2 regions of the Paenibacillus nicotianae genome follow, and region 1 is predicted to be linked to the other one. Evidence: riboswitches for the same ligand, from Rfam matches in the RefSeq annotation. Region 1 holds a riboswitch; the other holds the start of a gene.
The links. A riboswitch is a leader RNA that binds a small molecule or an ion and turns the genes downstream of it on or off. The one in region 1 is predicted to bind glycine.
Positions count from the first base shown of each region.

Region 2: linked by a shared signal. The riboswitch ahead of gcvT (glycine cleavage system aminomethyltransferase GcvT) and the one ahead of sdaAB (L-serine ammonia-lyase, iron-sulfur-dependent subunit beta) in region 1 are both predicted to bind glycine.

Region 1 covers NZ_JBHUGF010000010.1:265,246-281,190, reverse strand. The annotation lists gene ACFSGI_RS05525 (right-handed parallel beta-helix repeat-containing protein) at 1-2,214, shown strand, start outside; gene ACFSGI_RS05520 (hypothetical protein) at 2,256-2,384, shown strand; gene ACFSGI_RS05515 (right-handed parallel beta-helix repeat-containing protein) at 2,574-5,249, shown strand; gene ACFSGI_RS05510 (ring-cleaving dioxygenase) at 5,516-6,490, shown strand; gene ACFSGI_RS05505 (LLM class flavin-dependent oxidoreductase) at 6,560-7,621, opposite strand; gene ACFSGI_RS05500 (GNAT family N-acetyltransferase) at 7,625-8,197, opposite strand; gene ACFSGI_RS05495 (nucleotidyltransferase family protein) at 8,328-8,918, opposite strand; gene ACFSGI_RS05490 (aminoglycoside adenylyltransferase domain-containing protein) at 8,933-9,754, opposite strand; gene ACFSGI_RS05485 (S-layer homology domain-containing protein) at 9,896-12,721, opposite strand; gene sdaAA (L-serine ammonia-lyase, iron-sulfur-dependent, subunit alpha) at 13,047-13,940, opposite strand; gene sdaAB (L-serine ammonia-lyase, iron-sulfur-dependent subunit beta) at 13,965-14,630, opposite strand; glycine riboswitch at 14,792-14,903, opposite strand; gene ACFSGI_RS05470 (SDR family oxidoreductase) at 15,120-15,911, opposite strand.
Region 2 covers NZ_JBHUGF010000010.1:70,344-86,288, reverse strand. The annotation lists gene ACFSGI_RS04670 (carbohydrate ABC transporter permease) at 1-272, opposite strand, end outside; gene ACFSGI_RS04665 (ABC transporter permease) at 344-1,270, opposite strand; gene ACFSGI_RS04660 (helix-turn-helix domain-containing protein) at 1,503-3,935, opposite strand; gene gcvH (glycine cleavage system protein GcvH) at 4,220-4,612, opposite strand; glycine riboswitch at 4,791-4,888, shown strand; gene gcvT (glycine cleavage system aminomethyltransferase GcvT) at 5,175-6,293, shown strand; gene gcvPA (aminomethyl-transferring glycine dehydrogenase subunit GcvPA) at 6,338-7,693, shown strand; gene gcvPB (aminomethyl-transferring glycine dehydrogenase subunit GcvPB) at 7,690-9,198, shown strand; gene ptsP (phosphoenolpyruvate--protein phosphotransferase) at 9,563-11,275, opposite strand; gene ACFSGI_RS04630 (HPr family phosphocarrier protein) at 11,268-11,543, opposite strand; gene ptsG (glucose-specific PTS transporter subunit IIBC) at 11,939-13,996, opposite strand; gene glcT (glucose PTS transporter transcription antiterminator GlcT) at 14,300-15,166, opposite strand; gene ACFSGI_RS04615 (flotillin family protein) at 15,357-15,945, opposite strand, start outside.

The DNA of each region.
Region 1 (15,945 bases):
GCGTATCCGTTAAATAGTGGAGCTGTGAAGGAGTCTGGAGTGAATATTTATATCGCCAAAACAGGCAATGATCAGACTGGAAATGGTAGCAAAACGAAGCCTTATGCCACATTACAACAAGCTCAGAAAAAGATTCGTGCCTATAAAGGTAACCTTCCTCAAGGAGGCATAACGGTCTGGGTCAAGCAAGGGAATTATCTAATGGATTCTAGCTTTCAACTGGATAAAAAAGATTCCGGTACAGCCGCTTCTCCTATTACATACCGTACTTATACAGGGGAACAAGTTACCTTATCTACAGGCAAAACAGTAACGGATTGGCAACCACTCAGTCAGGAAGCTCAAGCTAGAGTTCATCCCAAGATTGATCCCAAGCAGCTAGTAGAATTGGATGTACGCAAATTAGGAATGAAGCATATCAATGGCTTTGCAGGTGGCACTTCATTTACAGAACAATGGGGCATTTTGAATTTATTTGCTAACAATCAAATGCAACCTATTTCCCGCTGGCCGAATACAACAGAAGTCGCTGGTGGACAACGAGCAGGCTGGGCGATTGCTCAAAGCGTTTATAATGCTCAATCTTTTTATTATCAAAAACCAGGTTCAGCCGGCGGTAATATTTTAGATGAAGATGGCACCAATCGCGCCAAACGCTGGCAAAATGCGATCAAAAATGGGCACGCGATCTATTTGCAAGGTTTCTGGCGTACACTTTGGAGTCCAGCCAGTATTCAGATCAGTCAAATCGATCCAGCTCAAAAAACGATTAAGCTTCTTGATACGCCTCAAGGCGGTATGGGTTCCAAATTCAGCGCGATGGTTGCTCCTTCTGCTCTAGCAAGAACAACGAATGAGCAAGATGATAGCAGCAGTGCACCTTCTACTTATCGTGTTGGTGATGGTTCTGAAGAATTTCGAGCGCTTAATCTATTAGAAGAAATTGATACGCCTGGAGAATGGGCGTTAGATTTTAAAGATGGAAAAATCTATTACTATCCTCCTTCTGATATTCATCAATTGCAGACAGTGATTGGTGATCAAGATACACCGATCGTTACGATGGATGGTACATCCTATGTGCAATTTAAAGGCTTTACGTTACAGAACAATATGGGGAATGGCTTTGAAATGAAGAGAAGTCATCATATTACGATTGCAGGCAATAATATTCGTAATGTAAATGGTGGAATCTTAGATGTAGATGGTCATCATAATATGTTCCGTAGTAACAATATTTACGATACAGCAAGCTTTGGGATTAGTCTGAATAGTGCAGGCGATCGAGCTACATTATCATCTGCGAATACACGGATTACCAATAACCATATTCATCATATCGGTAAGCTGATCCATCTTGAAGCGATTATTATTCGAGATTCAGTCGGTGTACGGGTTGATCATAATTTACTGCATGATGTTCCCAAAGATGCGGTTCGCTATGTATTTAGCAATAAGTTGTTACTGGAATACAATGAAGTTCATAATACGTCTCTGATCGAAGGCGATACCGGTGCTTTCTATACCGCTCAAGACTGGTCGTCATATGGAAATGTATTGCGTTATAACTTTATTCACCATAACAAGCGTTCCAATGGTTTTTATGCGGATGGCGGTAGCAGTGGTAATACGTATCAGTACAATATTATTCAAGATACATCACGTGCCTTTTTATTTGAAAATGGGCATCACAATCTAGCGATGAACAATTTATTGATTGATGTACAATCTCTTGAAATTAATGATCGTTCGAGTCAGCTTAATTATAGATTGGATAGTGACAATGCCAATCGTCTGCGAGCACTTCAGCCTTTTACAGGCACATGGAAAAAATATGGTCAGCAACTTGCTGAAAAATACGGATTAAAAGGCAATCTGTGGAGCAGTGTATTAAGTGACAAATGGAATCCTCAATATCCGAATGGCAGTAAGCTCAATCATAATGTGATTGTAGGTACTGGCGGTCAAGTTAAATTACCGAAAAATGGTGATGTCGCAGCCGTAGGTAATACAACGATAAGTAGTACTTCGAACGCAGGATTTTATAATTTAGCGACCCTTGATCTACGCACCAAAAATGCCAAAATATTAGAGAAGTTTCCTGACTTAAATACTATCTTCCCGACGATTGGATTGTACAAAGATGAATATCGCACAAAAGCCTTTAATCGTGCAGATTCAGACGGTCTTTCTAACCATCAATCTACCTCTTAAATCAAAATATAGTTGATATTACTGACTGATCAGTTGTGCTTTTGTACAACGGGTCAGTCACCTTTTTATTTCCAGGTATTGTTGTCGGTGCACTTGACAAGCAATCAATCGGTATGCTCAAATGGTTACAAAAAAGAAACGAAATTATGAATAAATTGAAATTTTATTAAAAAAGTGTGAAAATAGTCTTTGCTAAATATCTATCTGTATTTTATTATATAAAAGCATCCGTTAAATTTACCAAATTATATGTATTTTAGGAGGTGATTAACTAATTAAATCAAAATACTCATCATAGCAGGGATAAATCATCATCCCAACAACATCAATGGATTTTGAAATGGAGGGAATTTATATTTATGAAGAAGTTCCAGAAAATCATATCGCTCACAGCTATGCTTGCTTTAAGTAGTGCGATGGCAGTTCCGTATGCCTCTGCTGACAAAGTAGGTAATCAAGAAGTCATTAATCTTGATAGCGGTGCTGTGACAAAAACTGGTTGGAATCTATATGTGGATACGACCGGAAGCGATACGGATGGGAATGGCACTAAAGAGAAACCATACGCCACCCTGGAAAGAGCACGCGATGCGATTCGCAGTCTGAAAGGCGCCCTCCCCGACTATGGAGTAACGGTATGGGTGAAAGGTGGAGAATATGAATTTGCCAACTTGCAATTTACATCTGAAGATTCTGGTACACCGGATAAACCAATTATTTACCGCACCTATGCAGGTGAACAAGTCACGCTAACCAATGGTATTCGTATTGATGCTTCTGATTGGAAACCGCTTAGTGCAGCAGCCAAAGCGCGTGTTCATCCTGATGTAGATGCCAGTGCCCTTTATCAGTTAGATGTGAAATCACTTGGTCTAAAGCATATCAAACATTTTGAAGGTGGTACTTCATTTACGGAGAAATGGGGCATTATTGATCTGATCTCTAACGGTATTCGTCAACCTATTTCACAATGGCCTAATACGACTGAATCGGTAGATGGACATCGCAAAGGTTGGACGACTGCTAATGGTTCAGCAGATGCCAAATCTTTTTATTATGGTGAAGGTGGTATTCCTGAAAATGGAGATACAACAGATACATTAGATTTAGACGGTACCAATCGAGCCGCACGCTGGCAGAAGTCTTTATCTGAAGGACATGCTCTTTATCTTAAAGGATTTTGGAGAACAGTCTGGAGCCCTTTGACCAGCTCTGTACAATCGATCGATACGAAGCATAATGTGATTACGCTCAAAGATATTCCTGATGGTGGTATGGGTTCCAAATGGAGTGCGGTAGTAACTGACTATGCTTCTGCGACATCTGCAACAGCTAACACATACGGTGATGATTCTCAGGCGGCATCCAGTATGGCTCCTTCTGCTTCAGCTACAAGTGAGCCGGCAGCAGATGATGCTTTACACGATACAGACTCTACCCCGCAATCCTATAAATTGTTTAATGCACAGGGTGAATCTGGATCTGTTCGCTTACAAGAACAACTCACTGAAGATTCTCAATTAACTACAGAAGCAACCGATTCAGAAAATAATCTATCGTTACCTTCTGGCGTTACTGAACATACAGGTAATGATGCAACAGTAACAGAACACAATACGGATTCAGACAAGGTTGCTTCATCTGTCAATAAAGATGTATATCAAACAGCAACAGCGAGTACGTACCTTACACCTAGCTCGTATTCATCCAAAATCAAAGCTCCTTACCGGGTCGGTTCTGGTTCAGAAGAGTGGAAATTGATCAATTATCTGGATGAAATCGATGTTCCAGGTGAATGGTCACTCGACTTCAAAGATGGTCAAATTTATTACTATCCTAAAGGCAGTCTACAAAATCAAACGATTATTGTAGCTGACCAAGAAAATCCAGTCGTATCAATCGATGGAGCTTCTAATCTACAAATGCTAGGATTTACGGTTGAAGGTGGTATGGGTAACGGGATTGAACTTAAAAATACCGACCATATTACAATTGCAGGTAATACTCTTCGTAATCTGGGAAATGGCGGTATTCTCGATGTAGATGGGACAAATAACCTTTTCCAAAGTAATGATATCTACGAAACAGGTGGATTCGGTATTAGTATTAACGATGCAGGAGATCGCAAAACGCTAGAAGCTGCCAATAGTCGTGTCACTAATAACCATATTCATAACGTAGGTGATCTGACTCATCTGGAAGCGATTCTGGTACGTAATTCGGTCGGAGTGAAATTCGATCATAATTTATTACATGATGTTCCTAAAGATGCTGTTCGTTATGTGTACAGCAATAATTTGACCTTTGAGTATAATGAAGTACACAATACGTCCTTGATCGAAGGCGATACCGGAGCATTCTATACTGCTCAAGACTGGGCATCTTATGGTAATGTACTTCAATACAATTTTGTTCATCATAATAAGCGTTCTAATGGATTTTATTCAGATGGTGCAGATAGTGGCGATAATTATCGTTATAATATTGTGCAGGGTTCAACCAAAGGCATTTTGCTCAATGGACATGACAATATCGCTAACAACAATCTAGTGGTCGATTCCAATATGATTCAAGTCGATCAACGGGGCGACAGTAATTCTCATGGTGTGAATAGTATCTATGCCGATCAACTTCGTGAAATGAATCCAACAAGCGGCGTATGGAAAGAATACGGAGCCAAATTACAAAAGATGTATGGGTACGATCATCCGCTATGGAGCAGTATCCTTGATCCGAACTGGCATCCTGAATATCCTAATGGTACAAAAATGAATAACAATGTCATGGTCAACACACCAAATATTGTGGTTCCCAAATTAGGCGACGTAAAAGTAGAAGGTAATCAATTTATCTCTAGTGTTAGCGGTGCAGGATTCTACGATTATAGCAAAATGGACTTACGTACAGACAATAAGACTATTTTAGCGAAATTCCCGAATCTAAATGAAGTTATGCCTAAAATTGGATTGAGCCAAGACGAATATCGCACCAAAGTAGTAACTCGTGCTGAATCTGGTGGATTAACAAATCATTAATTCAATATTCCTTATCTATATTCTTTATCTATTCATCTACACAAGCAGAACCTTTAGATCAGAGAATCATCTCATTGATCTAAAGGTTCTTTTTTATCTACCTATTTCTTTTTTTGTTTACATATTTCTTTTTTACATAGTTACTATATTTTTTTCATGGAAATGACTTGTAATTATTTTTGTCCGTGTTATAATTATCTTAATATTAAGATTTCAAATGTAAAAACATTATAAATAGATATTTCACTTTGAGGAGGATATAAATAATGGAATTATTAGGTATTCATCACGTTTCGATTATGACAGGTAAAGCGGAAAAAAATTACGATTTTTATACTAAAGTTATGGGTATGCGTTTAGTTAAAAAAGGGGTTAATCAAGACGATACTACATCGTATCATCTATTTTATGGAGATGCTGTGGCTTCGCCGGGTACCGAATTGACTTTCTTTGATTTACCGGGTATCGGCCCTAGCTATCAAGGGGTATCCAGTATTTCAGCAACATCATTACGAGTAGCGACAACAGCAGCTTTGCAATACTGGTCTGATCGATTTGATCAATTGAATGTGACGCATGAAGAAATCAAACAACGGGCTGGACGAGATACACTGGCTTTCCAAGACTTTGAAGGTACACGTCTTATTCTTGTAGCAGACAATGGTGAACAAGGTGTCGCTGCTGGAACAGCTTGGGATCAATCTGAAGTACCTGTAGAATACGGGATTCTTGGACTTGGCCCAACGACACTTACTTTAGCTCAACCTGCTTCGACTATCATGATCTTAACTGAAGTGATGGGATTCCGTCATACAGGCTCTTATCCTTCGCTTGCAGGCGATTTTGCAGATATTGAAGTTTACTCTACAGGACAAGGTGGCGCTGGCGCAGAAGTCCATATCGAGACACGTCCTGATCTTCCACATGCACGTCTAGGTCGCGGTGGTGTCCATCATGTGGCTTTCCGTGTACCAAATGAATCAGAATATGATCTATGGTCAGATAAACTGTCCAAATTAGGCATTCCTAATTCAGGCAAAGTAGATCGTCACTATTTCCGCGCTCTGTATTTCCGCGAACCTAATGGCATTTTATTTGAATTATCAACAGACACACCAGGATTCGATATTGATGAGTCTATGGATTCATTAGGTGAAACACTTTCTTTACCTCCTTTCCTTGAAGGCAAACGTGCACAGATTGAAGCTAATCTTCGTCCACTGGTACTGGATGAAGTATAATATCACCAACAGAACCAAACATCATTGAACGATCCATAAATGATAGAATAAATACAAAAAGAGCAACTCTTAGCTGAGCTGCTCTTTTTGTATTTGTTTTTCCCATATTGTACTGGGAATTTCTTTTTTTAATACAGGTGCTACTTCTGTTGCGAATCGTTCGAGCTGTTCTAACTGCTCTGTCTCTGTTAACCCATCGACACTGATACTTAAAGCTTGATGTCCAAATGCTTTGTAATAATCTAGAATCTTCTCGATCACTTGATCAGGGCTTCCAATCAGAGCCGGGCCATTAGAAATATTATCTTCTAAATCTACAAAAGGCGATTGGTTATGCTTGGCAGCATCAGTAGATTGAAAATGATCATAATAAGGACGGTACCGACGAATTGCTTCTTCATTCGTATTTGCTAGATAAAGGCTTCCTGCTCCTGCTCCAACAATAGCTTGAGATGGATCATGACCATAATAAGCTAACCGTTCTCGATAATGATCAATTAATGCTTTATATTTATCCTGTCTATGAAAAGAATTGGATGAAAAAATCGGTTCTCCGTACTTGGCTGCTAATTCTGTAGAAAGTGTACTTGATGCACTTCCATGCCAGATCGGAATCGGAGATTGAAATGGACGCGGTTGACTTGTAAAATCAATCAATGCCGGACGATATTTCCCCTCCCAGTTCACCTTTTCTTGACTCCATAATTGTCGCAACAATTCATATCGTTCTGCTAACGAATCCCACTGTTCTTCTTCAGTAATCCCGAATAATCCATAATGACGCGGATCGTTCCCTTTACCAATAATCAATTCTAAACGTCCATTAGATAAATGATCAAGAGTAGCATAATCTTCTGCCACTCTTACCGGATCAAGCACACTTAATACCGTTACAGTCGTTAACAAACGGATACGTGATGTACGTGCCGCGATAGCAGTTAGTACAATCGCAGGTGAAGAAGACAGGAAAGGTTCTCCATGTCGCTCACCTACACCGTAAGCATCGTAACCTAGACGTTCTGCTAACTCTGCTTGTTGTAGTACATTTTGGAATTTCTGTTGTGCTGTTAAAGTCTCACCTGTTAGCGCATGAGGAAGGTTCGCAATAAGACTGAATACAACAAATTTCATATATTAATTACCTTGAGAAGAAGTTTGTTGAATTTGTTCTGCTTGCTTACGCTCTTGCAAATATGCTTCAAACCGCTCGGGATGAACCACTTTACGCATTAAATGCATAGGGCCTTCTCCTTTGCCTGCATCTCTAGCTCGTATACTTTCATATCCTCTACGCTCATACATAGGCAACAGCCACGGGTGCTTCTCCGCTGTACCGAGTGTCACCGCAGGTGCTCCTACTTCATCACGAATAATATGTTGTTCGACCCAGTTTAACAATTTACTACCTGCGCCGGTTCCTTGTACATTTGGATCAACCGCGAACCACATAATAAACGGCAATCCGGTCTCTGCTGTTAATTCTTTCACTCGTTCAGGATCAGCCAACGTTACTGTAGCAACAATTAATCCATCTTGTTCTAACACATAACATTTATTATGCGTAATATTGTCTTGAATTAATGCTAGATCAGCATGAGCCGCTGGCCATGTTAATCCTAATTCACGAATCGTTACATATGCTTCATAGGTGATATGAAGTACACGCTCTGCATCTTCCAATGTTGCCAAACGATAAATGTCACTCAATTCTGTCACCTCTTTATTCCGACTATATGCATCAGATTATTATATTATAATCTAACATTGATTATACCACTTTTCTAATTGATTTTTTCTATAGGTACTTATGGAGCATATCAATCCTATGTTATAGCGTTTAAGAATCGACAACAGTTAAGCGATCCCATGTATGTTGCCAATTTTTTTGTTGTATTCGCTGTGTATACGTCTCCATATCTCCTCTACCTTGAAGAAAATGTGGATTCACCCGTATATTCATTTCAAACACATCGGTAAGCCCACAAGGAGCAACCAGTATCAACTGATCCTGTTCATCTAATCGAACCCCTAAGGCTGTAGCCGTTTCTGGAAAATAGGATATCGCATCAACAGTAGAATCATAAGGTGCAATCCCATTAACAATATGCATACGTGCTTCATTTTTGACAGACCACGGTAATTCAGGTTGGATACGAGATAGCTGTTGTTCCCACACTTTTTCTGTTTTTTTATCCAGATCAGTAGCATCATAATAGACTACATCGATATCTGTTAGTGGTGTGCGAGGTTCTATCTGATGAAGCTGATCCCAGATTTTTGAACGAACAAATCCAGCACATACCCAACTATCTGGCAGTGACAGACTCCTTACATTGCGCAAAATGTCCATCATCCAACGATCATCTGTAATCCATTTTATAATCGTTTGATACATGAACTGTTCTTGATTGCTAGAGTATGTAGACATATATAGTATCTCCTTTATCCAAATGATTTGAGATCGTCTATCTTTTCGTATGAACGATTCACTTGCTTTTGAATTTCACTTTTCATATACTGAGCAAATTCTTGTAATTGTATCTTAGCGAATTTAGTAGAAGTGTTAACACCTTGATATTGATCAAGGCAAGCTTGAATAAGCTTGGAATAGGTTGCAGGTACATGCGATAATGCCCACTCTCCACCTTCTTGTTTGGAAGAGACTACATTTTCGCTCAGAAAAAATAATATCCGGCATAGATTAAGGGTGTAATATACAGGTGAATCTATAATATCGTCTAATACATGTACAATATCTGCTAAAATGGAGCGAATATAGAACTGAGGATCGATTGGTACAAATACTTCTGTAATTTCTTTACCATACAACGTTAATCCCCGATAATAGGTCACAAAAATATGTGCTGCTATATCGCTATCTGTATATCCTCCGCAAATATAATGCTGATCTGTACGATACTTTTCGCGGTGATAAGCAGAATAATTAAATTCAAATGGAGTCGGATAGATAAAAGGATTCACATCTTTTTGCAATAATATACTCAACTCGAACCCGCTACTATACATTAACTGTTCTTCTAATCTCAAAAGCTTTTGAGCGATCTCTAACTTCACTTGCTGACTGATTACATCTTGCACCACAATTAACAAATCAATATCGCTTTGATCTGGATTGAACCCGCCCATTGCCAGAGAACCATGTAGATAAATACCGATTAGATTATCTGCTAAAGCTATTTTAAATAAATCAACAATGTCGTTAAGCTTATACTTATCATCCGATAGATACGGCTGAGTATTCAATATCGTTTACTCCTTTTTATATATTATGCTACTATCTATATTTCTATGTTCTTCCTTTTCGATGATATCGTCAATCTTAAAGAAATACTGATCAAAAAAAAGCATCCCTAATGATCTAGGAATGCTTTTTGGTATATGATTTTACTGATAATTCACTTCTTCGGTAAAATGAATCTGGTGTAATCGCTCTTGAATCCGTTGAATCTCAGCCGATGTTAGCGGTGCATCAGGCGCAATTTTGTAATTGCGTCCGGTCACATAACTCACTTCTGTATGACTATCAAAAGCATACGGTGTCTGCGGAACAGGCGTTTTGGTATAATCGGTAAAATCGATCACTGACCATGCTTGATCTCCATCTTGTTTACGCAAAATTAGACGCTGATATTGATTCTCTGTCCATAGATAACGAGTATCGGCTGGTGAGTTGTTGTCGTCTATCGCTGTGATATAACCAGATCCTCTAAACATCAGTGTAAATTGCGCTCGATCATTGGTCGATCCTGATTGAGTACGATACGTTTGCCCGAGTTCATTAATCCCTACGATATGCACATTACGTCCTGCTGGAAAATGATCCACAAAGTCTTTCCATCCATTCAGTAAATTATCATGGCGTAACACCCAATTGGTATCGATCACAATAGATAAATAGTTAACAGTGTTCATCATTTGATACGGATTATCTACATATTGCTGTGCTGTATATAGTTGAGGTTCAGCATTTGAATTTTTGACGTACGGATCACCTGGATGAATCGTCCAACGTGAAGACTTTTCAACATAACGTGAACCGATAGGATCGATCGTAACAGGATTCATCAATACAGCCCCGCTATTGTCGACATTGCCCTGTGCAGGCACCAGTGGATTATGCTCATTCGACCAGTAAGGCATCAATGGTGAACCTTCTCCAAATAATTGATTCACATTATACTGTGTAGCTGCCCAACCCATATAGGAAGTAATCTCAAAATGATCTTTGAGCCATGTCACCTGCTCTGGATTAACTGCGAAGCTAGACAAAGAAGTAGGACGATATGCTACGGGAATACTATCGAATACCGAAGGCTGCCCTACTGTACCTGATTCATGCAACTCATTCATAGCATTATAGCGATACATATACAACCACTCATTCATCTCATTGCCCCACTGTGCTAACGTATAATGATTATTGGGATAGCCTGACAAAATGCCAACTTCATCTCCATACAAATCAACATACTGTAATACTTGTTGTAACTGCGGTCGATTGTTTTCTTGAAATACAAAATTATTATCAATCGCCCATGTAATGTGTAAACGAGGATCGATCTGTGCTAGCATACTACGCATTTGTTGCATTTCAGCTAGCGTAGTCGAAGAACCAGCTCCACCCTCTAACATCACCGATACTGCAAAATATTGCTTTTTGCGCTCACCTGGCACTACTTTCAGCTCAAATGCTTTGGTCAGATATACGCTGGTTGAAGGTGACGTGACACTGATCTTGACAGGAACAATACTTCCGACAGGCGGAATATTATGCACATTGATAATATGTCCTTGCTCATCAATAATCCCTGTATCATTTTCAAATCGAATATGCAGATCAGGCGGTAAGTACTCGGGCGCAATCGGTTGACCATAGACATCTTGCAGTACATAACGAATACGCCATGAATCTGAATTTAGTGATACCGATTGATCTAACGTATACGTATCCATATAAACAGAGCGGATAACACGATCCGGCTTAACTTCCGGTTGTTCTACAGGTGGAATCACTGGTGGCGGTGACTTGATAGTGACCATCACCATTGTTTTGATATGAAGATCAAGCTTCGCTTGTGATGATACCAGATGAAGTTGAACCGGAATCAATCCACCTGTTGCAGGAATATGTTCAGGATGAACAATTTTGCCATAGGTATCAAATATATTTAATTCATCTTTAAATTCATACGTAAGATCGGATAATAATTTATCAGGCAAATCAATCTTCTGACCTTGATACCAGAAATAAAATGATAGTCGATATGAATCATACGTTGCCGGATCATTCCACAATACAGGAGCATCGATATTGACACGATCAAATACAAATACAGGCTCAACTGGAGGTGGATTAGGCGTTATCACAGGTGGTACTTCAGGATCAGGTCTGGGATTGTTTTGATTACGGTCTTTGTCTTTAACATTTGCCCGTTTTCCTGTCATTTCAGGTGCTGTTTCTACTTTATCTACTATTGTAGAAGGTGAATTGCCGCCTATCGTCAGTGCAGGTTGAAGGTCTGGCTTTGCTTCTGTATCTGGCTTAGATACAGGCTTTGCTCCTTGTGCTAACAATAGCCTGGCACGCTGGTGTAATTCATCTCCTGATTGCAGTACTCGGTAAGCTACTAATATCGCGGCTTGACGTTGCACAGGCTGTTTTGGTGCAAAAAGATGTTGTTCATTTCCTTGCATTAATCCTAACTGCTCCATCAGCCATACACTGGACTTGGCATAATCGGATATATCTGCTTGATCGGCAAATGTAGCTACGCCTTCTTCAGCTACATTATCGGTTAATCCAAGATAACGAGCATACCAGACAGCTATGTCTTGACGTGTAATCGATTGCTTCACTCCAAATATTTTTTCGCTGATCCCGTTAGTGATTTGATGATGATACAATGCACTAACATACGGAACAGCCCATGGAGATACATCGGTAAAAGGTAATACGGTGTCTGGTTCGGATGTCCAATTCAAGCTTTTGACAAAAACACTTGCCCATTCTTGCCTAGAAATAGAACGTTGTGGCTGAAAGCTGCCATCCTTATAACCTGTAATGACTCCTTGTGCTGATAATGACGTAATTGCATCAAAAGCATACGATTTTTCAATATCCGTAAATGCTTTTGGGCTGGTGGCTGAAACGCTTGTCGCATTAGTACAGAACAGTAATATAATCAGCAAGCAAGCTACATACTGCCTCATGTGTGTTGACCCCACTTTGGATATCATAAGATTATTTAAAGCCTGTTGTTGTAACCAACAAGCTATAACGTTGTATTCACCTCCAAACACATCGCATGAACCTTTATTTCAAAATAAATACAATACTTTAGACCCATTCAAGCATATATTTACTTTTAAAATAGGGTAAAAGTTGAACAACTATACTACTAATTTTTTTACGTATATATCGAATTATACAACAATTTATCGGAATATTAAGGAAAGGATTGAAGAAAAATCGAAAAAAGCCGCTTTATTATAAACGGCTTTTCAGTATTATGCATATAAATGGATAATTTGTTATTTAATTCTTATTTTCTTGTCTACGACGTCTTAGTTCTTCGGTAATTTTACGTCCGGTCGGTGTTTGAGCGAGTCCGCCCCGAGCCGTTTCACGATGTTCACTTGGCATTGAACGTCCGACTTGTAACATTACATCGACCACTTCATCTGATGGAATAGCACTACGTACTCCAGCTAGTCCCATATCTGCCGCTGCTAACGCATTTACTGCACCTAATCCATTACGAACAATACAAGGAATCTCTACTAAGCCTGCTACAGGATCGCAGATTAAGCCAAGTGTATTTTTTAGAGCAAGCCCTACTGCATGCATCGCTTGTTCCGGTGTACCACCTCGCATCTCGACAATCGCTCCGGCTGCCATACCTATCGCTGAACCGACTTCTGCCTGACATCCACCTTCCGCACCAGAGATTGACGAATTGTTAGCAATCACATAACCGATTGCTCCGGCTGCGAACAATCCTTGTACCATATGTGCATCATCCCAACCAAAACGTTCTTGTGAACTGACAAATACGCCTGGAATAATGCCGCATGAACCTGCTGTAGGTGTAGCAATAATCCGCCCCATCGAAGCATTTACTTCGGATACTGCGAGAGCATAAGCCATTGCACGAGTCGCATCGCTACCTGACGATGTATCTCCACTCAACATATAATCATGCACACGACGTGCATCTCCGCCAGTCAGTCCACTTCGTGATACAGTATCTTCTGTAATGCCGCGTTCGACTGCTTCTTTCATAACCTGATAATAGTCTGTCATTTGTTGAATAACTTCTTGCTCGCTTACTCCTGTTTCTTTCACTTGCTCTTCGATCATAAGTGCCGCGATTGTCAGTGAACGTTCTTCACATAACCGGACAATATCTTTCAATGTGCGAAATTGCATATCACACTCTCCTTTGAACTTCGTTTACTTCAAATCAATCACAGCCGCGCGTGTAACATAAGGCAATTGTAAAATCCGGTTCAGCACATGTTGATCCGGTACCGTATCAAGTTCTATCACTGTCATCGCTTCTCCGCTACGTGCTTTGCGATCAACATCCATAAATCCGATATTGAGTTCAGCATCGCTTAGCGTACGTGTAATATCAGCAAGTACCCCTTTACTATCGGTATGTTCTACTGCTAACATCGGATATTGACCGGAACCGCGCACATCGAATCCATTTAATTCATGAATCTCAATATTGCCTCCACCGATCGAAGCTCCTGCCACTTCTGCACGTTCTGTTCCATGTTGTACAATAATACGGACAAAGTTAGGATGCGGATAATTCCCTGTTCCTTTATCAAAAGAAATCGTAATTCCTTGACGGTCTGCTTCTTCTGCTGCATCCGGCAAGCGATCATCATCGGTATCATAATCAAGCAGACCGCCTACTAGAGCAAGGTCTGTTCCATGACCCCAGTACGTCTCAGCAAAAGAACCATACAAAATAATCTGTACATGCTCAGGACATTTACCCAAAAAGTGTCGGGCTGCTCTACCCAAACGAGCTGCTCCTGCTGTATGTGAACTAGACGGCCCTACCATCGCAGGCCCAATAATATTAAATACATTTTTAAACCGCATAACTTCTCTTCTCCCTTATCACTAAAATATGCGCGCACAAAAAAAGACAGTGAATAGCCTGCGCGTGGCCTATTCCTCTGTCCTCGTTACCTGAGAGTTTAGACCGAATACAACAGCTCGGTGGTACTCCTTGGGTGGCTCATATGCTCTCTCCAGAGTTGCATCCAATAGCGGTTCGGGTACCTGAGAGATTCATTAACCATCGCCAAATGATTAAGCTTGCTCCTTCGGTGGTGGATAACATACATCCACAGTCTCTCCCTCTATCTTCATGTGCAGTTATTTAGTTACGTGATTGATCTTGATTCCATTGACGTGAATACGTTCGATATCTTTAGCTTAATTCAGCATACCTGACACTGTCAATTGATAGATTTGAAAAAGAATCAACTTGACGGTAGACACAACAAAATCCTTTCCCGATCTACTCGAAAAAGGATTTTGCTGGATATTTATAGAGCATTTTATCTTATATACTTGTAGATACAACTATCCTCTTAATAGAGATTCAGCGCCATCTACAAATATTTCTGTACCTGTTACATGAGAAGCTTCACTAGATGCTAAAAATAGCACAAGATTTGCGACTTCTTCAATTTTACCTGGTTCACCTTTAAGCGGATGATCGCCTTCAGGGAATTCCATCGGAATCTCTACTTCTTTTAGATCATCACTTGGATACGTATTATCATCGATTTCAGTATCGATCGCTCCCGGACAGATCGCATTGACTCTAATTTTGTAACGAGCCAGTTCCAATGCCGCCATTTTCATAAAAGCCACTTGCGCCGCTTTGGTAGATGCATATGCAGAGAATCCTATATTAGAGAATACACGATTACCATTAATCGAACTTGTAATAATAATACTACCACCATTTTCTTTTAAATGAGGAATAGCATATTTTACAGTCGCAAATGTACCGCGTAAATTAATCTCCATCGTTTGATTCCAATCATCTATTTCCAACGTTTCAATCGGAGCCTTGCTACCATTGATACCAGCGTTAGCAAAAACGATATCCAATTGACCTGCTTCAGAGGCTACTTGCTTCATAGCACTTTCAATCATTTCTGGCTTAGAAATATCACATTCAATCACATATGCTTTACCGCCAGCTTGTTCAATTTCAGCTTTGGTTTTTTCTGCATTTTCAGGAGTACGATCTAACATATATACAACAGCACCTTCTGCTGCAAATCGTATCGCTGATGCTTTACCTATGCCTGATCCGCCACCTGTTACTGCTGCTATTTTACCGGTTAATTTTGTTTCTGCCATGTGGATAAGCCTCCATATTTCAGAATTTGTCTTT
Region 2 (15,945 bases), 190 kb from region 1:
AGTAAATTGATCAATGTACCGACCACTGTAATATAGATCGATACCCATAAGCTATTCAGTAGTGTAGATGTTGAGAAAATATAGCGATACGCAGCCAGCGAGAATTCTTTCGGAAAAAGAATAAATCCTCCTTTAGCGACTTCTGCCGGACTGGTAAATGATACAGCAGTGATATAGATAAAAGGCAATACCGTTACAATCCCTAACAATAACAACAAAGTATGATTGGTATAATCAAACAGCCGATTCCCTAATGTACGATCTTGTTTCATGATGTTGTCTCCTTTCGGACGATAAGTAACTTGGATATCTAGCCAATCGTTTCTAAAAGTATAGATGCAGATTAATAGATACCTTCTTCTCCGCATTTTTTGGCTAATTGATTCGCTCCGACAACTAACAGCAAGCCAATCACTGATTTGAACAATCCAACAGCAGCACTATAGCTATACTGTGCTTGCGTCATTCCTTTGACGTACACGTACGTATCAAACACTTCACCCACATCACGATTCGTGGAAGTCAGCATTAAGAAAATCTGTTCAAATCCAGTATCCAAAAAAGTACCCAGACGTAAAATAAGTAAAATGATGATCGTACTACGGATAGCCGGTAAAGTAATATGCCATAATTGTCTCCAACGACTTGCTCCGTCCATACGTGCAGCTTCATACAATTGAGTATCTACACCTGACAAAGCCGCTAGAAAAATAATTGTTCCCCAACCGACTTCTTTCCAGATCGATTGCGAAATAATCATCGTACGGAACCAACCGGGTTCAAGTAGAAACGCTATTTTTTGACCGGTAATTGCAAAAATCAGTTCGTTTAAAATTCCGCCTTCTGTAGTAAAAATCATATAAAATACACCGACAACAACTACCCATGAGACAAAATGCGGTACATAGATTAACGTTTGAACAAACCGTTTAAATCGTTCCGTCACCACTTCATTGAGCATTAACGATACAATAATAGGTAAAGGGAAAAAGAAGATAATATTGTATACCGCCAGAATCAGCGTATTGCGAAATAACATCCAAAATTGCGGTTCACTAAAAAAGCGTTCAAAATGCTTGAATCCTACCCAGTTACTTTCCCAGATGCCCCGGTATGGAACATAATCTTGAAATGCCATCACAATGCCGTACATCGGTACATATTTGAATACGACAAAATAGATAATCCCGGGTAATAACATAATGTATAACCAACGATTTTTGTAAAATTCCCTCCATGACATATTCGCCTGACGTTCTTTTGTACGCATACGTGTAGATGATTTGACTGATTTAGCTTCCATCCTTCACCCTCCTTGAAAGCGTTAACATTTGTATAGACTTATTGTCGCTTCCAGAAGGATAACAGGCTATCATCCAATTTTAGCTTTATATGTAAAAAAAGAAGCTATTCCTTTCTATATCAGGGTTTTAGCTTCTTTTTTCATGTGTGAAATAACCTTTTTTCAACCTCTATATATGCTAGATTCAACTACAATAGTCTTATATTAACTTTCGACTGCGATGTTCTTCGCGATATTTTCCAGGAGTAGTACCTACGATTTTGCGGAAAATACGAATAAATGCTGTCGTGTTGCTATAGCTTAATTTTTCTGCAATATCAGCGATTCGCCAGTCAGTCGTTTCTAACCATTTTTTCGCTTGATTCATTCGATATTCTGCTACATAATCACTGAACTTAATTCCTGTTTCTTTTTTAAATACACGACTCAAATACACCGGATGAAAATTAAGCTGTTCTGCACACATTTCTAATGACAAATCTTGCTCGTATCGTTGTTGAATCATCTGGATCATCTGATCAGCGATATTCATATACTGTGATTCTGCCTGATTTTGCAAAAACTGCTGTAACGGCTCAAATAACGATTGTGTAAACCACTGCCTAATTTCTTCTACTGTCTGTAACTCAAGCAATTTATGCAACGATGCTTTTTTGCCTAACACACTATTTACGGTTCCACCTTTTTGTTGCACAATCTCATAGACACGAGCCGCTAATTGAGTCAGTAACACCGGATAATCGCGAAAATGAATTTCTTTGTCCATCACATGACGAATATACTCATCAAAATAAAGAGGCGTCTGCTCGTAATCTCCATTTTGGAGCGATTGAATCACACGATCTTCTAACTGCTTGAGCTGAGTATATACTGCCACTTCCATAGCTGTACTATGATCGATATCTTCAAAATGGATAATTAATTTGTTCCCCAGACTCATTCGTTGCTTGAGCGCTTCTAATCCTTCTCCATACGCATCAGGAGCGCCTTGATAATGTTCAAAAGGACGACTGATCCCGATACTAACCGATAATGTCAAATAATCTTGAATCTGAGTACGCACCCGCTCTGCCTGAGCATGATACCATGAAGTTGCATCTTCATTGTCTACAGGTTCTACCAGAATACTGACTTGCGATTGCTCTATCAATACAGGGCTAAATCGATGCTCTACAGAAATTAATTCAGACACCATATTATTAATCGCAAATAAAAGCAGTTCCCGGTCGGTTTCTTCATAACGTGTTCCTTGCACGGTATCGATCTGTAGCACCAATACCGCCATAGAATGTACAGGTTGAGGAAATCCATAGATTTGGCGACGACGTTCAAATTCACTAGCTGGAATCTGCCCGCTAATCAGCTTAATAACAGATAATTCACGTAACTGCGGGATTTGCTCTCGAATCTGCTCTTCTAGCTCTTTTCCTGTTAAGCGCATGCGTTCAACCTGTTCACCAATATAAGCAAATTCGTCTCGCCGCTTCACAGACTTTTTATCATATCCAGTTGCTGATTTGCTTTTGCCTAATAGAACACGTAAATATCCGGTGATTGTAGACGGTTGTTCTGCTTTCAGCCCTGTTGTATAATCTGCTGACTCTCCCGCTCCTAACAATTGCATCAATTTGGAGACAGGGGAATACATACGACGACTGCTAAGAAAAGCCAACAAAGCGGTTAACAATAACATCGCTACACAGACACTAATTGTCAAAATCGCTATTTTTCTTGTCTGGGACGTAATCTGTCCTATAGATACAACAGATACGTATACCCACCCGTTTAATGTGGAAGAAGAATAAGTCACGCCTACTTCTTTACCTTCACTTTTCCAGTTAAAAAATCCTTGACGTTGCCCTTGATGAACATGATTAAATACTTCATTTTGTAAGCCTGGATACTGTGTATTCTGACCACTATCTAGAAATTCTTGTTGATATTGATCAAACACATAGATTTGTCCAAGACGTGTACTGCTGGTGACCCAGTTATCGATCTCATCATTGGCAATATCTAATACTAACAACCCACGCGGCTCACCGGTTGAAGGTAATAATGGAATTTTGAACACCATACTGACTACTTTTGTTTTCTTGGCGGAAGATGTAGCCGTTAATTCATTTTCAGTCATCATATCTATATTTGACGTATATCCGTTATTAGCGATAGATGTATCTGTTACCCAGAACATACTATTTCGATTATGCCGATATGATCGAAGTACTGCTTGATCTTCGGCATCAGACACTTGACTAAATGATGTTCCTGATACTACCCAATTGTGTTCAAAATTAATTAATCGCATCTGGTCCAGCGATGTAATCGTTTGCAAATTGTTGAATCCTGTTGTTAAATTTCGTATCTTTTCAAAGTCTCCTGATTGTAAAGGCTGTTTCATCGTTTCGGTTACCAATGAAGAATTGACATATTGAACAGCCGATAACTGTAATGTTTTGAGTACCTGATCTACACGTAATTGAGTCTCATTCAACAATTGTGCATTACCATCCTGTACTTTTTGCTCTACATCGCCGGCTGCTAATGTATACGAAAATATTCCGATGACCAGTACAGGCAGTGATCCCAATATCACCATAATCAAAAATAAACGATATAGATATTTAGACAACAATCTCCCCTCCAGATGTAGTCATCAATAACATAAGTGTAGTGTTCATATCACATGAAATTTATATCATTCGCTCTATGTAAAAAAATTCTATTTTTGCTTTATTTAATCATTCTATCGTATTATCCAGATTCCTCCAACCTAAAATTATAAAACATCAATACATACTAAAAATGAATACCAAAAAAGACTGATCACCTGCTAGGCTTTCAGTCTTAATCTTGTTACAATACAAATAACTAGATATTATCTACTTATTTTGTATATATTCACTTTTTTACAACTTAGTCTTGTGCATGTTCAGCATAAGCTTCTGCACTCAAAAGGCTTGATAATGCAGTATCTAGATCACCGCTAACTTTTACTTCTACCATCCAGCCACGTCCGTAAGGATCAGAGTTGACCAGTTCAGGTTCTGTTTCTAATTCAGGATTGAAATTAGTGATTGTACCTGTCACCGGGCTAAAAAGATCAGATACAGTTTTAACCGATTCAATCGTACCAATTACAGCTTCAGAAGCAACTTCTGCACCTGCTTGTGGCAATTCAACAAACACGATATCTCCTAGCTGATGTTGAGCAAAATCAGTAATACCGATACGGACGGTATCATCACTGATGCGTTCTACCCATTCATGTTCTGCACTGTACAGTAATTGATCTTTAATCTCACTCATTGTTCATTCCTCCGGTTCATGGTTGTGATGTCTTCATGCACACAAGCGTATAGCAAGGCAGATTATACTGTCAATACTCTTGACATTGCTTTTTGAATCAAGTATTAATATAATATACATACATTCATCACTGTTTCAATACTTAATGTTCGGAAATACATAACATCATATGTAGCGAATGAAAGTACAGGGAGAGACTGTTCAGAATGATGACAGCGCCGAAGGAGTAAGCCAGTGATGGTGAATCTCTCAGGTAAAAGGGACCTGTACCGGACGCAGCTCTGGAGAGAATTGGCGTTATTCGGTCACCGACGATATCCGAATAATTACGACCAATCACCCAAGGGGAAACTTGTGGCTTCTCAGTATGACTAGAAGTGCAAGGTAACTCTCAGGTATCAAGGACAGGGAGAAAAAGAAATAGTTCAGGTATAGTACCTGCTTATTTCCTTTTCTCTCTGTCTTTTTTTGTTGAGCTTTTTCGAATGATTTTATTCTTTTTTTACAAACAAATGATATATGCGATTTTTCGCCACAATACTAATTTGATGAGGTGACGATCATGACAACAGAACTGAAGCGCACGCCGATTTTTGCTCTTTATGCTCAATCCGGTTCTCCACGTTGTATCGATTTTGGCGGTTGGGAATTGCCTGTTCAATTTTCAGGAATTCAAAAAGAACATGAAGCTGTACGTGAACAAGCAGGATTATTCGATGTTTCTCATATGGGTGAAGTGATCATTTCAGGTGAAGGTTCACTCGCTTATTTGCAGCAATTATTAACTAACGATGCTTCTCGTCTGCAAGATGGACAAGCTCAATACACATTAATGTGTTACCCAACAGGCGGTGTAGTCGATGATCTACTGGTATACCGTCTGGGCGAAGAACATTATATGCTGGTGATCAATGCTTCGAATATTGATAAAGATATCGATTGGATGAAGCAGTCTTTGCCTGCTCAAGTCACTCTTGAAAATATTTCAGAACAAACAGCACTAATTGCTTTACAAGGGCCTCAAGCAGTTGCTATTTTGCAAGCGGCTACGCAAAGTGATCGTTATGCTGAACTAGCCGGATTTTCTTTTATCGATAAAGCTGAAATCTTCGGCGTTCATGCTCTCATCTCACGTACAGGCTATACCGGTGAAGATGGCTATGAACTGTATGTATCTGCTACCGACGCTCCGGTGATCTGGGAACAACTGCTACAAGTTGGAGAACCACTTGGCTTGATACCTTGTGGATTAGGTGCGCGTGATACGCTTCGTTTTGAAGCTCGTCTGCCACTTTACGGTCAAGAGCTATCCGCCGATATTTCGCCACTGGAAGCTGGACTTGGTTATTTTGTGAAGCTCAACAAAGATGATTTTACAGGTAAAGATGCATTAGTCGCGCAAAAAGAAAAAGGGTTATCTCGTAAATTAGTCGGAGTCGAAATGATCGATCGGGGTATTCCTCGTCCTCACTATCCGGTCTATCGAGATGGACGCCAAATCGGCGAAGTCACTACAGGAACTCAATCCCCTACACTCAAGCGTAATCTTGGACTTGCTTTAATTGAAGCTGACAGCACTGATCTAGGAACACCAATAGAACTTGAGATTCGCGGTAAAATGCTCAAAGCTGAAGTGGTCAAAGCTCCTTTCTACAAACGAGCGTCTGCTGTCACTAAATAAAATCACAAGGCAACGGATATGTTGCCCCAAAGGAGTCTACCTTTATGAAATCGCATCGTTATATTCCTATGACCCCACAGAATGAAGCTGAAATGTTAGAAGTTGTGGGTGCTTCTTCGATAGAGGATTTATTTACAGATATTCCGGCATCTCTTCGTTATCAAGGCACGATGCCTATGTCTGAAATGCTGGATGAATATACACTTACCCGTCATATGTCCGGTCTTGCTGGTCAAAATGCAGATACAGATCGTTATACTAGCTTTCTGGGTGCAGGCTTATACGACCATCATTTACCTTCTGTGATCAATCATGTGATTTCACGCTCTGAATTTTATACAGCCTATACTCCATACCAACCGGAGATCAGTCAAGGTGAATTACAAGCGATTTTTGAATTTCAATCTTATATCTGTGAATTAACAGGTATGGCGGTTGCTAATGCAAGTATGTATGATGGTGCAACTGCACTCGCTGAAGCGGCTTCTCTTGCAGCATCTGCTACAGGACGCAAAAAAATTATTGCTCTTTCAACTATTCATCCCGAGTCCCGCGGAGTGGTACGCAGTTACGCTCGTGGATTGAATCTGGATGTGGTTGAAGTTCCTTATGGAGATGGAGTTACCGATATTCAAGTTCTTGCTGAAGCGATAGACGAACAGACGGCTGTAGTACTTGTCCAATCTCCTAACTTTTTTGGTGGTATTGAAGCGATTCAAGCAGCGGCTGATCTAGCACATGCCAAAGGTGCTTTGCTGGTCGTTAGTACGAATCCGATCTCACTAGGATTACTCGAATCTCCTGGTAAACTTGGAGCAGATATCGTTGTTGGTGATGCACAGCCACTTGGAATCTCTATGTCACTAGGAGGGCCTACTTGTGGATTTTTCGCTGTTGCTCAACCTTTAATGCGCCGTATGCCGGGACGAATTGTTGGACAGACCAAAGATATCGATGGTAAACGTGGTTTTGTGTTGACATTGCAGACTCGTGAACAACATATCCGTCGTGATAAAGCGACTTCTAATATTTGTTCTAACCAAGCATTACTTGCTCTATGCGCATCGGTATATCTATCTGTGATGGGTAGACAAGGTATGGTAGATGTAGCTGATCTCAATTTGCAAAAAGCGCATTATGCTGCTAACACATTATCTTCTATCCCTAATGTCAAATTAGCGTTCCAATCTCCTTTTTTCAATGAGTTCGTGCTTGCGTTACCAGAAGGAACTTCGGTCGCTGATATCAATACTCAATTGTTAGCAAAAGGAATGATTGGTGGTTATGATCTAAGCTTGTCTTACCCTGAATTGTCCGGTCATATCTTATTCGCAGTCACAGAGAAGCGTACCAAAGCCGAGATAGATCTATTGGCAACTGAACTGGAGGCAATCCTATGACAAACGAAACTGTAGTCCATGAGACCGTTACTTCTGTACAAGGTGCTGTTGTTACTGAAAAAGCTTTGATTTTTGAACTAAGTCAACCGGGTCGAGTTGGTTATTCTTTACCGGATTGTGATGTTCCTCGTATCGATGTATCTCAATTGATTCCGCAGGAAATGCTTCGTCAAGAAGAGCCTGCTTTACCAGAAGTATATGAAGTCGATGTGATTCGTCATTATACCGAATTGTCCCGTCGTAACTTTGGTGTTGATAATGGCTTCTATCCACTCGGTTCTTGTACAATGAAATACAATCCTAAAGTGAACGAAGATGTAGCTCGTTATGCTGGATTTGCGAAAATTCATCCGTATCAACCAGAGCAAAGTATTCAAGGTGCACTGGAATTGATGCATACTTTGCAAAAAGACCTTGCTGCTCTAACAGGTATGGATGCTGTGACTTTGCAACCTGCTGCTGGTGCGCATGGTGAATGGACAGGTCTAATGATGATTCGTGCGTATCATGAAAAACGTGGCGAGCATCGTACTAAAGTGATCGTACCCGATTCTTCTCATGGTACCAATCCTGCGAGTGCTACCGTTGCTGGATTCCAGACGATTACGATTCCTTCGACACCAGAAGGGCTAGTGGATCTTGATGCACTTCGTGCTGCTGTTGGATCAGATACGGCTGCTCTGATGTTAACCAACCCAAATACACTGGGTCTTTTTGAAAAGCAAATCAGTGAAGTCGCACAAATCGTCCATGAAGCAGGCGGATTGCTCTATTATGATGGTGCGAACTCCAATGCAATTATGGGCATTACCCGTCCAGGTGATATGGGCTTTGATGTGGTGCATTTGAACTTACACAAAACAATGAGTACACCGCATGGTGGCGGTGGCCCGGGTGCAGGTCCTGTCGGTGTGAAAAGCAGATTGCTTCCTTTCCTACCTGAACCAGTTGTCGAAAAATTAGAAGATGGTACATTTACTCTTCGTAGCGGTTCGCCTGATTCGATCGGTCGCGTCAAAGCATACTATGGTAACTTTGGTATTCTAGTGCGTGCTTATACGTATATTCGTAGCTATGGCCCAGAAGGTCTACGCCGAGTATCTGAATGTGCTGTACTGAATGCCAACTATATGATGCACCGTCTCAAAGATCATTATGAAATGCCTTATACAAGCGTATGTAAGCATGAGTTTGTAATGTCTGGTAAAGGGCTCAAACAGTACGGTATTCGTACACTGGATGTTGCCAAACGATTACTTGATTTCGGGTACCATCCACCTACCGTTTACTTCCCGCTGAATGTAGAAGAATGTATTATGATCGAACCTACCGAGACAGAAAGCAAAGAAACACTCGATGCTTTTATTGATACCATGATTCAGATCGCTGGCGAAGCGAAAGATAATCCTGAATTGCTACTCAATGCACCGTATGGTACAGCAGTAAGACGCTTGGATGAAACCACTGCTGCTCGTAAACCAGTTTTGAACTGCGCTTGTAACTAAAGCTTAAATAAATTTTTTATTTTACGCTAAAATGATCAACTTATAAATATTCTTCATTTCCATGTACACTTTCAGTTCGATTTATGTACATGAGCATAGCCAAATATCTCAATCAAAAAAAAAGACTTTGCTGATGATAGCAGAGTCTTTTTTTGATCTATCTATTGCATCCTCTTTATTCTCAAAGAACTTCAACTCATTTTACAACAGTAGAACGTATGCTATATCTATAAATCTACAGCAATAAAATCTATTCTATAGTCATAAAAAAAGCTGATTTCTCCATAAAGAGAAATCAGCTAAAAGTAAATGTTGGGAAAACTTATTAGTGCTTATGATGCCTAGCACGTAACGGAAGAAAATATTAAGCGTGGATTGCTTGTACCAGTTCAACCACTTGCTCTGCTGTTTGCATATCCAAAGCTTTAGCAGCTAATTCTTGCATGTCTGCTTTAGACAATTTAGCTAGTTGGCTACGTGCTGGAAGAATAGAGCTTGCGCTCATACTGAACTCATCCAGACCTAGACCAAGTAGCAATGGAATTGCTGTCGCGTCGCCAGCCATCTCACCACACATGCCTGTCCATTTACCTTCTTTATGAGCTGCATCGATAACCATTTTAACCAAACGCAAGATAGAAGGATTGTATGGTTGATACAGGTAAGATACCCGTTCGTTCATACGATCTGCTGCCATTGTGTATTGGATCAAATCGTTCGTACCGATACTGAAGAAGTCCACTTCTTTAGCAAATTGGTCAGCAAGTACTGCTGTAGAAGGAATTTCAACCATGATGCCAAGTTGGATATTGTCAGAAACAGCAACACCTTCAGCAACCAGTTTTTCTTTTTCTTCTACCAATACTGCTTTTGCTTCGCGGAATTCCATCAATGTTGCGATCATCGGGAACATAATACGTAGGTCACCATATACACTTGCTCTAAGCAATGCACGTAATTGAGTACGGAAAATGTCTTGACGATCTAGACAAAGACGAATCGCACGGAATCCAAGGAATGGATTCATTTCTTTTGGAAGAACAAGGTAAGGTAGTTCTTTATCGCCACCAATATCTAGTGTACGAACAACAACCGGTTTACCTGCCATTTTTTCCAAAACAGTTTTGTACGCGTTAAATTGCACATCTTCAGAAGGCAATTCATCGCGACCCATGTATAAGAACTCTGTACGGTAAAGACCTACGCCTTCGCCGCCATTATCCAATACACCAGCCACATCGTTTGGCGTACCAATATTAGCAGCCAATTCAACATGTACACCATCTTTGGAGACAGTTACTTCATCACGCAATTTGCGCCATTCGGTAACTTGAGCTTCATATGCTGCGCCTTTAGCACGATACTCAGCAAGAGTTGCTTCATCAGGGTTAACAATAACATTACCTTCAAGACCATCAACGATAACGATATCCCCATTTTGAATAACTTCCATAACTTCTTTAGTACCGACTACCGCTGGAATTTCTAGCGAGCGAGCCATAATTGCGGAGTGAGAAGTACGTCCGCCAATATTTGTTGTGAAGCCTTTAACAAAATTACGATCCAATTGAGCTGTATCCGAAGGAGTTAAATCTTCTGCAATGATAACCACTTCTTCACGAATCTCTGCTGGACTTTGGAAGTTTACACCCATCAAGTGATTCAATACACGTTTGCTTACATCTCTCATATCCGCAGCGCGTTCTTGAAGATAAGTGCTCTTCATATTTTCAAACATGGTTACAAATTGAGCAGCAACTTCATTCAGTGCGAACTCAGCATTCACCATTTCTGTAGAAATTTTATCTTTTACAGGGCTAATCAATTCAGGATCATTCAGAATCAACAAATGCGATTCGAAAATCTCTGCTTTTTTAGCGCCCATTTCTTGTAACGTACGTTCTTTGATCGCCTCAAGTTCAGTTTTGGAAACTTCCAAAGCCGACTCAAGTTTAGCCAATTCCGCATCTGTATCGCTAATCGAGCGTTTGGTAATCTCGTATTCAGGATGTTCTAGACGGAATGCTTTGGCAATGGCGATGCCCGAAGACGCCGCGATTCCCAAAATATTAGCCATTGATTTCGCCTAGCCCTTCATTCACCATAACGTCAGTCAAAGCTTTCAATGCTGCATCTTCTTCTGCACCTTGTGTAGAAAGAACGATAACGTCACCTTGCTCAAGACCTAGAGACAATACTCCAAGGATTGATTTCAAAGTTACTTTTTTACCTTTAGCTTCTGCAAAAGATTCTGTAGAAGCAAATTTGTTAGCAGCTGTTACCAATGCTGTTGCTGGGCGTGCGTGGATACCATCTTCGTCAACGATTTTGAATGTTTTTTCCATTATAAAATTCACTCGCTTTCTTCATCATAGTAGGATAGTAAAAATAATTCATAACTAACTAATAACTAGATCATCCCTTATATTGTACAGCATTATAAAGCATGATGCACGTCTCAAAACAATTATTTTCGACTTTTTTCAGCAATCGCTAACATTATTCAGCAATATCCTGCAAATTCATGGTGTTTTTAGAAAAAATAAAATATTTTCTAAGTCTTGCTTACAATGCAGCTTAATAACAAAACTATAAGCATTTTGTAAGCAGAAAGCGATAAGAACAGAGGCTTGCTATCGCAAACATCATCTACATCTTATCGCACTCCTACTTACAAGTACGTATAGTCTGTTATTTTATATTCTTTTGAGATTCATTGCAAAAGTCGAAATGAATACTATTACTTGATTGTAACGATATTGCCTTCTCCTGTTTTTACATTACCTGTTTTGTGCAACGTTACTGTAGCACCTTCTGGTAAGTTGGAGAAAATGATCGGAGTAATGATCGATGGTGCATTTGCTTTTACATACTCCAGATCCACTTCAAGGATTGGTTGTCCAGCCATTACATCATCGCCTTCTGCAACCAATACTGTAAAGCCTTGGCCTTTCAATTTAACTGTATTTACGCCTACATGCACAAGAATTTCTTTACCGGCTTCAGACATAATACCGATCGCATGTTTACTAGGGAATACGTTAAATACTTTACCGTTAACCGGTGAACAAATCGTTCCGTTTGTTGGCAATACAGCGAATCCATCACCTGTCATTTTTTGTGAAAATACAGGATCTGGTACTTCACTAATATTCATCAACTCACCATCAGCAGGAGCTACAATCACTTCTTCTGCCAAAATGTTCACTTGATTCTCTGCTGTTCCTTCTGCTGGAACAGAATCTACTGTTACTGGTGTTGGGCGTGGAGTACGTCCTGCAATAATATCTTGCATTTGTGATTTGATCGTATCAGAACGTGTTCCGAAAATCGCCTGCACATTATTACCCACTTCTAGGACACCGGAAGCGCCTAAAGATTTCAAACGATCTTTATTTACATTTTTAGGTTCTTTTACTTGAATACGTAGACGAGTAATACAAGCATCTAGACTTGAAATATTTTCTTGTCCACCAAATGCTTCAAGAATGTTATGTGGCAATTCATCTTTGCTATTACCACCACTGCTTACTGCACTATCATCACCAGCAGGCGTATCTTCGCGACCTGGTGTTTTCAAGTTGAACTTGCGAATCGCAAAACGGAATCCGAAGTAGTAGATGACTGCCAGAATTAGACCGACGATGATAACATCCCACCATGCTGTACGGTTAGGAATAACGCCGAACAAGATAAAGTCAATCAGACCACCTGAGAATGTCATACCAATTTTAACGCCTAGAATTTGCATAGTCATGAAAGAAAGACCAGCGAAGATTGCGTGAATACCGAACAATACTGGTGCTACGAACAAGAATGAGAACTCAAGAGGTTCTGTAATACCTGTTAAGAAAGAAGTCAATGCTGCGGAACCCATAATACCTGCAACGTATTTTTTGTGTTGTGGTTTAGATTCATGGTAGATCGCAAGTGCAGCAGCTGGAAGACCGAACATCATGAACGGGAATTTACCAGTCATAAATGTACCTGCTGTAAATGGAACACCATCACGAAGTTGCGCCATAAAGATTTTTTGGTCACCACGTACATATTGTCCTGCTTTGTTTACATACTCTCCGAACTCATACCAGAATGGTGAGTAGAAGATATGATGTAGACCAAAAGGAATCAATGAACGTTCAATCACACCGAAAATAAATGCAGTTAATGTAGGATTCGATTCAACCATACTATGAGAAACAGTGTTCAAGAATGTTTGGATCGGAGGCCATACAAGAACCATTATTAAACCTAAAATCAAAGAAGTAATAGCTGTCATGATCGGTACAAAACGTTTACCTGCAAAGAAACCAAGATATGAAGGCAATTCAATACGGAAGAAACGTTTGTACATCGATGCAGCTAGAATACCGACGATAATACCGCCGAATACGCCTGTTTGTAAGGTAGGAATACCAAGTACAGAAGCTACTGAGAAGTCGCCTTTACCGACCATATCGGCTGTAACGCCCATCACTGTACCCATTGTTACGTTCATGATTAGATAACCGATAATGGCTGCGAGCCCGGCTACCCCTTCTCCTCCAGCAAGACCGACGGCTACCCCGACGGCAAAGAGCAAGGATAAGTTATCAAAAACAATTTGTCCCGAGTTCATCATTACTGTTGCTGTAATTTGAACCCAATGTGCATTTAATGCAGGAATATACTGCAAAAAGTCAGGGTTAACAAGCATGTTACCAAAACCAAGCAATAAACCTGCTGCCGGCAAGATTGCTACTGGAAGCATCAATGCTCTACCTACTTTTTGCAAAACGCCAAACAGACGTCTAAACAATACCGCCACTTCCCCTCGAATAGTATAAATAATATATAGTTGCTTCAACAAATTAAGGCGGAAAGCCACAAAAAAAGGCACGAGCGAACAATGCATCTGATAGGATAAGGATCTCGGTACATAAGGATAGACTACCCCTGTGTGCTTACAGCCTTACATCAAATACTTTGTTAACTCATGCCTGATCGAATCAGTAACACGTTAAAAATCCGCTATTCATTTGTTGATTACGTTCTGAATTATAGCACCCACTTTTTAAATCTGCAAGCCTTTTCAATAAAAAAGGTTAAATCAATTTTGAATCTATTCTTGCGCACTTTCTTCTTCCTCTTCACGCTTCTCGACAAACCGTTGTAAATGCATGGTCAGGTAGCTTACTTCAGCTTTGTAGACCGGTCGGCGCAATCGCTTTTCCATCATCTTAGTCAATTTCCATGACAACGAATAGACTTCAGGATATTCCATTTTGAGCATTTCTTCTAAGCGATGAGTAGCTGCTACTTTTTCACCTCTACGTATACGTTCAATCGCAAATCGTAAATGAGTAAGCAAACGAGAATAATCCAGCGTATCGCCTGTAATAGAGATTTTGAGACTATCTTCGATCACTTTGACCATATCGGCAATTAGACGAGAATCCGCTTTGATCGCTGTGATATGTTGATCGGTGAGCGCACTATAAATATGCAGTGCCACAAAACCAATCTCATCTTCTTCTAAAGCTACACCTAGCTTGTCATGAATAATCTCTAACGCATGAGCAGCTAATTTATATTCTAACGGATACATTTCTCGTGTCTCATACAGAAAAGGATTCTGAATCGTCATTCCTTGCTCGGCACGTTTAATTGCAAATGCAATATGATCGGTTAAAGCGATATGAATATGTTCATTCAGTGGAGTCTTACTTTCCGAATTAATATAATAAATAATTTCGTTAATAACTTCGATAATACGCTCGTCGATCTGCACCGCGAGTTGCTTATATTGTTCCTGTTCTTGCTGATTGGTTAAAATAAACATCTTCTCGACAACATCTAAAGGAATCACATCACGCGCTTTACGGTTAAAGCCGATTCCTTTGCCAATCACCACAACTTCTTCATACTGAGGATGATCAGCGATAATAACGTTATTATTCAGCACTTTAGCCACAAGTAGGCTGCTCACATTTGCACCCCTTTTACGATCACCTTCATCCCGTAAAGTTACCAAAAATTCCCCCTCTAGTCAATACAATCTACTGGCTAGCTATGGATATAAAGAAGACGACAAATCCTTGATGAATAAGGATTTGTCGTCTTTGCATCATTGAAAGTGAGTTTGCTTTATAGCATGATTATTACATATGTTTCTTCCATTACCGTTCTTGTTCACTGGAAATTCCGATTCCTGTGGATGTGGTTGTATCCTGTTGATCATTTGGAGACTGGCTTGAAAGTGATAATCTCTCTTCAGTAGGAGCTGTCTGTTGAGCATATTTGGTAGTAGCTATATCAGAATCAGTGCTAGAAGTGTTATGTGAAGCTTGCTGTGATTTGCCACCTGCAAATCCTTTAATTAATTCTTCAATATCCAGTCCCGATACACTTCTAAGCATTTCTGGGGCGGTTGCCATTAATTCTGTTACATAGTTGCTGACTCTGGTTGCTCCTCCGCCTTCACCTTTGCCTGTATCAACAACGGTTAATTTATCGATTGCACTGATCGGTTCTGCAATTTTACCCGCTAATTCAGGTAGCATTTTGGCAACCAGATCAAGTATTGCAGCTTGTCCATAATTTTCAAATGCTTCGGCTAATTTTTGCTTCGCTTCAGCTTCAGCAAGACCACGCAAACGAATCACTTCGGCTTCGGCAGTACCTTTAGCACGTTCGGCATCAGCTTCCGCTTGTCCGGCTAGACGTTGTTGTTCCGCAGAAGCTTTGGCTTCAGTCTCGATCGAATAT